4 regions of the Psychrobacillus sp. FSL K6-4046 genome follow, and region 3 is predicted to be linked to each of the others. Evidence: riboswitches for the same ligand, from Rfam matches in the RefSeq annotation. Region 3 holds a riboswitch; each other region holds the start of a gene.
What was found. Region 3 has a riboswitch for S-adenosylmethionine ahead of metK (methionine adenosyltransferase). Riboswitches for the same ligand answer to the same signal wherever they lie in the genome.
Positions count from the first base shown of each region.

Region 1 (2,187 bases), 770 kb from region 3:
TAAAACCATGTAACTCGATTCTTTGTTTTGGTGTCAAACTCATAGACATAACCCCACTTCCAATAATTGAAAATCATACTTTTATAGATATGTGTATCCACAAAATACAATGTCTCTTCAATTTTGTCTTCCCTAATATTTGAATAAATAAAACTAAAATCAATAAAAAACTCCTGAATATTAAAACAGGAGTTTATATGTGTCAATTTCAAAATTCCTGTTTTTATAGAAAAACACGAACAATTAAAAGAGAACAATAAAATTTATATGATTTTTAATAATAAAGTAGAATTGACTTTCGCTCATATCGCGGACGCTTTCCGTGGCGTGAGTGATAAGCCATCACCCATCGCTTTCGCACGTGGTTGTAACGTTTTTATCTGTCTCACTCATCCCTGCTTACGTCGCCGCCCTCCGCTGCAATCAATATATATAATGTTCACTTTTAATCTTTAAAATGCTTTTTATGAAATTGACTCATATATAATTTTTCTATTTACTCCCAGTTATAAGGAGTAGCCTGATAAACATAGTAATTCAACCAATTAGAAAATAATAAATGTGTATGTGCCCTCCATGTATTTAATGGCTTATTAGAGGGATTATTATTTGGGAAATAGTATTTGGGCATCTCAATATCTATTCCTTTAGTTATGTCTCTATGATATTCCTCTGCTAATGTGTGCGCATCATACTCTAAATGACCAGTGACCATCACCATTTTATTGTCGTTCGATTTTACAAGAAACACACCTGCTTCCTCCGAAGTGGATAAAATAGTTAGTCGCTCATGCTTTTCTATTTCTTCTTCAGATACAGAAGTGTAACGAGATACGGGAGCATTAAACTCTTCATTAAATCCTCTTATTAAATTCTCCACTTGGTCAGTTAATATATGCCGATACACTCCCGAGCATTTACGAGAAAGTGTGAATTTATCTATACCAAAATGATAATACAGTGCAGCCTGCGCGCCCCAACAAATATGTAAGGTGGAGGTAACATTTGATTTAGACCATTCCATTATTTCCTTCATTTCATTCCAGTAATCGACCTCCTCAAATGGCAACTGTTCTACTGGAGCACCAGTGATAATCATCCCATCAAACTTTTTTTCTCTTATTTGATCAAATGTCGTGTAGAAAGTATCCAAATGGGTTTTGCTGGCATTCTTGGATTCATGCGTCGCTGTATTCATAAAGGTTATATTCACTTGTATTGGGGTATTCCCCAGAAGCCTTAATAGCTGAAGCTCCGTTTTTTCCTTCTCAGGCATTAGATTAAAAATAATAATGTTAAGTGGACGGATGTCCTGCTTGTAAGCACGCTCTTGATCCATGAGAAAAATTTTCTCTTCTTTTAACAGCTTAGCTGCAGGTAATTGTTTCGGAATATTGATAGGCAATGACTTTCCCCTCCCAATGAAATGTGCAAGAGCACCTGTGATTTCGCCTCAAACTAAGTAGGAAATCGAACAGGAGCAAGGCAATTATTAAAATAAATACCTCTCTTTCCATGTAAGAAAAGAGAGGCAGGAATTTGCTAACTAGCTCTTATCTTCCAAGATCGTCTTGTTAGGAATTAGCACCTTTCTGTACAACAGAGGTTGCCGAAGTATCACAGGGCCTAATCCCTCCACTTCTCTTGATAAGAATATTAAATTATTTAAATTATTCGTTAATAAGTTATATTAGCACGCTCTATTACTTATATCAACCCATTTTGAAAAGTATTCGGGTCATTCTGCTAAATCTAGCCATTTCTCCAATAATTGCTCCAATTGCTCCTCTACCCGAAGTTTTTCCAAGCTTAATGCCTCATAATTTTCCCAATCATTCTCTATGCTAATTTGTTTAGTTAGCTCACCTATAACATTTTCGAGCTCACTTATTCGCTTTTCCAAAGGAATTTCCTTTTGTTGTTTGGCAGGTGTTGCTTCTTTTAATGGCTGATTGATTATTTCTTTCCTAGTATTTTCTTTCGAGCAAAACTCATTCCATTTTTCCCTTGCCCATTCGTAAGGGCCTTCAAATGTGGTAAGCTCGCCATGCTCTAGCCAAGCAGTCCTTGGAAATAGTTTATTTAGAAAATATCTATCGTGAGATACAGCAATAATAGTCCCTGTAAAATCATCTAGCGCTTCCTCTAATACTTCTCGTGAATCAATATCAAGATGATTCGTTGGCT
Region 1 covers NZ_CP152020.1:2,024,828-2,027,014, forward strand. Annotated here, with positions in the region: gene speD (adenosylmethionine decarboxylase) at 1-43, opposite strand, end outside; gene metA (homoserine O-succinyltransferase) at 497-1,405, opposite strand; SAM riboswitch class I at 1,551-1,654, opposite strand; gene abc-f (ABC-F type ribosomal protection protein) at 1,739-2,187, opposite strand, start outside.
Region 1: it holds a riboswitch for S-adenosylmethionine, as region 3 does, so the genes downstream of both, metA (homoserine O-succinyltransferase) here and metK (methionine adenosyltransferase) in region 3, are expected to answer to the same signal.

Region 2 (2,187 bases), 850 kb from region 3:
ATGAATTTCACCTTTTTTTACGTGTATGCTTACATTATTTACAGCCTTTACCGTACTACTTTTACTGTTGAATTCTTTGGTAATATTTTCTAAAACTATCATGAATGATCTTCCTTTCTAAAGAAACGCCGGCAGAGCTATACGCTTGCGTTTTTCTTGATGTCTAGCTTCGGCGCCTTGCCCCTCGGGGTCAAATGGGAAAATACTCCGGTGGCTGTGGACCTGCCTCCTCGCATTTTCCCATTTGCCTGTCGATTAGAGATAGGCGCCTACGCTTTTCTAATTTACCAACCTGCTAGTGCGGAGCCTTGGAATTCTTCTTCAATAAATTCTCTAACTTCGTCGGAATGGTATGCTTTAATGAATTTTTGGATGGCAGGATCATTTTCGTTTTCCTTACGAACAACAATATGGTTAACGTATGGGGAATCAGCTGACTCTAACAAAATTGATTCTTCTCCAGGGTTAATACCAGCTTCTAAAGCATAATTGGAATTGATTGCTGCAGCATCGACCTCACTAAGCTGTTTTACTATTTGCGCTGCCTCTAATTCAACGAATTCAAGGTTTTTAGGGTTTTCTTCAATGTCATGAATAGAAGCATTTCCTTTTTTACCTTCTTTCACTTTGATAAAACCATTTACTTCTAATATGTCTAAAGCTCGTGCACCTTGTGTTGGATCATTCGGTAGTCCAAAGGTAGCTCCATCTGGCAGTTCATCGAAGGATGTATACTTTTCAGAATAAACGCCCATTGGAAGTAAAATAGTCTCAGCGACTGGTACTAGCTCTGTATCATTATTTTCGTTAAATGAGTCAAGAAAAGGTAGAGTTTGATAACTGTTTGCGTCCAAGCTTCCTTCATCAAGGGCAGTGTTTGGAAGTATGAAATCTGAAAAAGCCTTAATCTCAATTTCTAGTCCATCACGTGCTGCAATTTCAGCAACAACCTCAGTAACTTGTTCATGTGGACCTGACGTAACGCCAACAACTAATTTATTTTCATCTAATGGTCCTGATGTAGCATCATCACCACAAGCCGAGAGCAACCCTGTTAATAAAACTCCTGATAACACTAAGCTAAATTTTTTCATTGTAATTCCTCCTGAATATGTATTAATAAAAACGAATAAATATAAAAGCCTCTCTTTCAAAAGAAAGAGAGGCACACAAATATGTATTGTCCTCTCTTATCTTCCAAAACAAAATGTTTTGCAGGATTTAGCACCTTTCTATACTTTTTTAGTATAGATGGTTGCCGAGCTTCAACGGGCCAGTCCCTCAGCTACTCTTGATAAGAGATAATAATCTATTAAGTTTTTCGTTTTTACTATAGAAAGAATTTACTACACTGCTCTATTGAAGTCAATAGATATTTTTATATTTTTATAATTGTTTAGAAAAATTCAAATAGAATATTATATAAATAATTATACAAAAGTGATTTATGTGGAAATACTAAGATGGGAGCATTTAAAAGGTTTACATTTAGCTTTACGCTTTATTTTCATGGTTATGTTAAAGGTAAGGGGTGATTTAAAATTCATATAAAAAGTGAGCTGGAAATGTATCTCCAAGCTCACTTTTTATGTGCATTTTTTTACTAAAGCCCCTTCGGTGACTATTTTAATTCAGTAATGCAAGTTTTGCTCTAGATGGAGTTTCATACTTTACAGTAACTCCATTTAACATGGTATTGTTTTGTACAATATAATACCCACCACCTAGACCATACATGGGAACATATCCATCAAGTGGTTGTTTAGCTGAATACACTCGGAATTCTTCGTTAGGCATTAATTGTCGGATAGGTTCAAGACCAGGTTCGCCACCATCAACACTATTAATTACTTTAAATAAAGTAGTTTCCTTAAGGATTGTAACCTTTCCGATTTGACCTGCTTTAAGTTCCGTTTTTCCCCACATAACTTTTGTAGAAGAATCTACTAATAATGCAAGTTTTGCTTTAGAAGGCGTTTCATACTTTAAAGCACTGTACATATTGACAAACAATCCGTCCCCTAGACCGTATTCTCCTCCGTATATATCTGTACGGAATGTATAGACACGATACTCTCCACCTGCTGGTAACACTTTTCCTCTAGAGCCATCCGCCTTATATGTTGCCACATCTGCGTAAAGTGTTACTTTACCAATCTGACCTTTTTTTAATTCCGTTTTCCCCCA
Region 2 covers NZ_CP152020.1:2,102,205-2,104,391, reverse strand. Annotated here, with positions in the region: gene MKY09_RS10415 (ATP-binding cassette domain-containing protein) at 1-102, opposite strand, end outside; gene MKY09_RS10410 (MetQ/NlpA family ABC transporter substrate-binding protein) at 285-1,094, opposite strand; SAM riboswitch class I at 1,188-1,301, opposite strand; gene MKY09_RS10405 (hypothetical protein) at 1,627-2,187, opposite strand, start outside.
Region 2: it holds a riboswitch for S-adenosylmethionine, as region 3 does, so the genes downstream of both, MKY09_RS10410 (MetQ/NlpA family ABC transporter substrate-binding protein) here and metK (methionine adenosyltransferase) in region 3, are expected to answer to the same signal.

Region 3 (2,187 bases):
TTTTATAGACCAGCCTTTTGCTTTAATAGCTCTGCTTTGTCTGTTCTTTCCCATGGTGCATCAATATCAGTACGTCCAAAATGTCCGTAAGCAGCAGTTTGCTTGTAGATTGGGCGACGAAGGTCTAACATTTTAATTATGCCAGCTGGGCGAAGGTCAAATAGCTCACGGATATAAGTTACCAAATCTGCTTCGGATACTTTACCTGTTTCAAATGTATCAATAGCAATTGATACAGGCTGTGCTACTCCGATTGCATAAGCAAGCTGTACCTCACAACGATCAGCAAGACCAGCTGCAACAATATTCTTTGCCACATAACGAGCTGCATAAGCTGCAGAACGGTCTACTTTTGTTGGATCCTTACCAGAGAAAGCTCCTCCTCCATGACGAGCATACCCACCGTAAGTATCTACGATAATTTTACGACCTGTCAAACCTGCATCCCCTTGTGGACCACCGATAACAAAGCGACCAGTCGGATTGATAAAGTACTTTGTTTCGTCTGTTATTAAATTAGTAGGAACTACTGGTTTAATAACATGTTCTTTTAAATCTTTTTGAATTTGTTCTAACGTTACTTCCGGATGATGCTGTGTGGAAATAACAATCGTATCGATATGAACTGGATTGTTATTTTCGTCATATTCTACTGTTACTTGTGTTTTACCATCTGGTCGTAAGTAATCTAATGTTTCGTCTTTACGAACCTCAGCTAATCGGCGAGCTAATTTGTGGGCTAGGCTAATTGGAAGTGGCATAAGCTCTGGTGTTTCATTACAAGCATAGCCAAACATTAAACCTTGGTCCCCAGCTCCGATTGCTTCAATATCAGAATCAGACATCGAACCTTCTCGAGCTTCTAGTGCTTGGTCAACTCCCATAGCGATATCAACCGATTGCTCATCGATAGCTGTAAGAACTGCTGACGTTTCTGAGTCAAAACCATATTTAGCTCGCGTATATCCAATTTCTTGAATAGTAGCTCGCACTACTTTTGGAATGTCTACATAAGTAGAGGTTGTGATTTCTCCAGCAACTAAAACCAAACCTGTAGTAACTGTTGTTTCACAAGCTACACGAGCGTTTGGATCTTCCGTTAAAATCGCATCTAAGATAGCATCTGATATTTGGTCACAAATTTTATCTGGATGACCTTCTGTTACTGATTCCGATGTAAATAATCGTCTTTGTGTCAAAAAAATTCCCTCCTATGTCCTGCGAGATTTCTCTCAGGAATTGATACGGTACTCATTCCCATGTCAAGCCTATAGTAAACTTGAAGCCGTTTCGGACTTGGCACACAAGGATTTAGGGCGATGTAATATAAAAAAACCTCTCACTCACGTAGTTACATGAGGAAAGGGATTAATATCATAAACACCTTTCACTCTTATCAATCAAGGAATTTCACCTTGTATCAGGTTTGGCACCTTTGTAACGTAAGTATAATTACAGGTTGCCGGGTTTCATAGGGCCTGAACCCCTCCACACGCTCGGAATAAGAGTATCCGTTCAATTCACCATCATACGTATATTAGCAAAATAAGTCAACAGGTAAATTTGTTATTTATTCACAATTACAAAAAAAAATCATTTTTTGAGCTTTAATTAGTGTAGACTATTTAGTTTAATGTGTTATACTATTTCACATATCAACGAAAAATCCTCTTTATGATGTTTCCGTGAAGAGCTAAAAACTTTAATAAAGGATGGTAATACTATATGAATTCAATCGATACTGTGAGCGAACTGAACGAATTGTTAGCTGGTAATAATATTAGCCTGCAATTATCAGTACCACAATTAGTGGAAAAAGCTACGTCAAGAGGAGAAGCAGTACTAACTTCCACTGGAGCTGTTAAAGCAGAGACGGGCAAATATACAGGACGTTCTCCAAAAGACAAGTATATAGTTGAGGAACCTATCTCAAAAGACAAAATCGATTGGGGATCTGTAAACCAACCTATCTCATCTTCGCACTTTGAAGCATTATATTCAAAAGTTATGAACTATTTAAAGGAAAAAAATGAACTATTCGTCTTTAAAGGATACGCTGGTGCAGACAAGGATTCACGTTTAAGCATCCAAGTAATCAACGAATACGCTTGGCATAACCTGTTTGCTCACCAATTATTCATTCGTCCTTCTGAAGAGGAGTTAATATCTCATAAAGCAGACTTCACT
Region 3 covers NZ_CP152020.1:1,253,045-1,255,231, reverse strand. Annotated here, with positions in the region: gene metK (methionine adenosyltransferase) at 3-1,199, opposite strand; SAM riboswitch class I at 1,391-1,508, opposite strand; gene pckA (phosphoenolpyruvate carboxykinase (ATP)) at 1,726-2,187, shown strand, end outside.

Region 4 (2,187 bases), 1.1 Mb from region 3:
TTAAGGATTTTGCGTCTCCTACATTAGCAACATGAGACCAAATTTCAATATTATCAATAATTTGTCTACCTGCTTCTCTGCCTCCCTTCACTCCAAATGTCAGAATAGAACCGAAGCCATTTTTTAAATACTTTTTAGCCAGCTCGTGCGTTGGATGGTTTTCAAGCCCTAAGTAGTTAACCCATGACACTTCCTCATTTGCATTTAAGTACTCTGCAATCTTCTGTGCATTTTCGTTATGTTTTGGCACTCTTAAGTGAAGTGTTTCTAGTCCTTGAAGAAAGGAAAATGCTGCCTCTGGGCTAAGAGTAGGACCAAAATCCCGAAGCAACTGAACTCTTAGCTTAATTGCAAATGCCACATTTGGTACGTCGATTCCATAACGTAGCCCATGATAAGTAACATCAGGCTCTGTAAATCCCGGAAATTTATCGGAGTTCCAATTGAAATTCCCTCCATCTACTACTACACCACCAATTGTTGTCCCATGTCCTCCAATCCACTTCGTTGCAGAATGTATAACAATGTTAGCTCCATACTCTATAGGATTTGAACCAAAAGGTGTAGCAAATGTGTTATCTACTAATAATGGAACTCCTACTTCATTGGAAATTTTTGAAACAGCTTCTACGTCTAGAACATTTAAGCTTGGATTTCCAATGATTTCTGCAAAGAAGCCTTTCGTTTTCTCTGTAACAGCTTTACGGAAATTTTCTGGGTCAGAGGAATCTACGAATTTTACTGTAATCCCATAACGTGGGAGTGTATGTGCAAATAGATTAAAAGTTCCTCCGTATAAATTTTCAGCAGCTATAATTTCATCTCCAGCTCCAGCAATGTTCAAAATAGAAAATGCTATAGCTGCTGCTCCTGAGGAAAGTGCTACTGCTGCTGTTCCTCCTTCCAGTAATGCAATTCTTTGTTCAAAAACATCTACTGTTGGGTTTGTGATTCTGGAATAGATATTACCAGTCTCTTTCAAGGCAAATAGATTTTGTGCATGCTCTGTGCTTTGAAATACATATGAGGTTGTTTTGTAAATAGGTACTGCTCTAGATCCTGTCACTGGATCAGGCGTTTGTCCACCGTGTAATAGAAGTGTTTCTTTTTGAAGATTAGTCATTTGAATTCCTCCGATTTAGTAGATTAGATGGATGCTGGAGGCCAGAGAGGATTATAGAACTGACAACTATAAAAACCCCTCTTCAATTAAGAAGAGGGGTCAAATTGATGACATGTTCCTCCTCTTATCTTCCAAATTCTATTAAAGAATTTGTAGGATTTAGCACCTTTCCAAGTTATAGAACTTGGTGGTTGCCGGACTTCTTAGGGCCTATTCCCTCAGTCACTCTTGATAAGAGTATTTGATTAGTATTCCATCTTGTTACACAGTATAAGTCTCCATATATTTAGATGTCAAGTCATTTTATAAAAATTCTGAAACTTCTTCTTTTTTTAATCGTTTAATATAATAGATAGAATAATTTTATAAGGGGTGTCATAGAATGGTTGTTTGGATTGTTAGCATTCTCCTAACTGGCTACATTATTGGTTCGCTACATGGATCTAAACTCGCTCAATGGATGAGTGGAGTTAATATAAAAAAAGAAGGTCTAAATAATTCCGGAGCATCCAATGCTACTGTCGTACTTGGCTGGAAGTATGGTGTTTTAGTGGGAGTCATAGATATATTAAAGGGTGCCATTATGATTATTGGCGTACGTGTACTTTCTGAGCAGTGGAGCTTGTTTAGTTCATCAGAGCTGGATCTACTTCTTTATCTAGCTGGTGCCGCGGTTATTTTAGGACACAACTTTCCAGTTTTCACAAAATTTAAAGGTGGGAAAGGCACAGCCTCCATTATCGGGGTTTTACTTGCATTACATTGGCCGGTCGGACTGGCTGGATTGCTTATATTAATCTGCGTTACACTTTTAACAGATTATTTGTTGATTGGGGTTTTGTTTTTTTACCTCATATTTTTAGGAGCCTCTGTCTGGACAGCAGATGGAACAGGGCCAATCTTAATAGCAGGCTTCCTATTTTTAATGGCTTCCTTCTTACACATAGAGAATGTCCAACGATTAATACGGAACGAAGAAACAAAAATTTCCTCTGTTATAAAGAAAAAGAAGCCTTCGGTTTAAAGGAAAAGAGTGAGTTAAATGAGCAAAAAAAAGAGGTGGA
Region 4 covers NZ_CP152020.1:192,252-194,438, reverse strand. Annotated here, with positions in the region: gene MKY09_RS01020 (PLP-dependent transferase) at 1-1,123, opposite strand, end outside; SAM riboswitch class I at 1,245-1,361, opposite strand; gene MKY09_RS01015 (glycerol-3-phosphate acyltransferase) at 1,506-2,147, shown strand; gene MKY09_RS01010 (YdcF family protein) at 2,166-2,187, shown strand, end outside.
Region 4: it holds a riboswitch for S-adenosylmethionine, as region 3 does, so the genes downstream of both, MKY09_RS01020 (PLP-dependent transferase) here and metK (methionine adenosyltransferase) in region 3, are expected to answer to the same signal.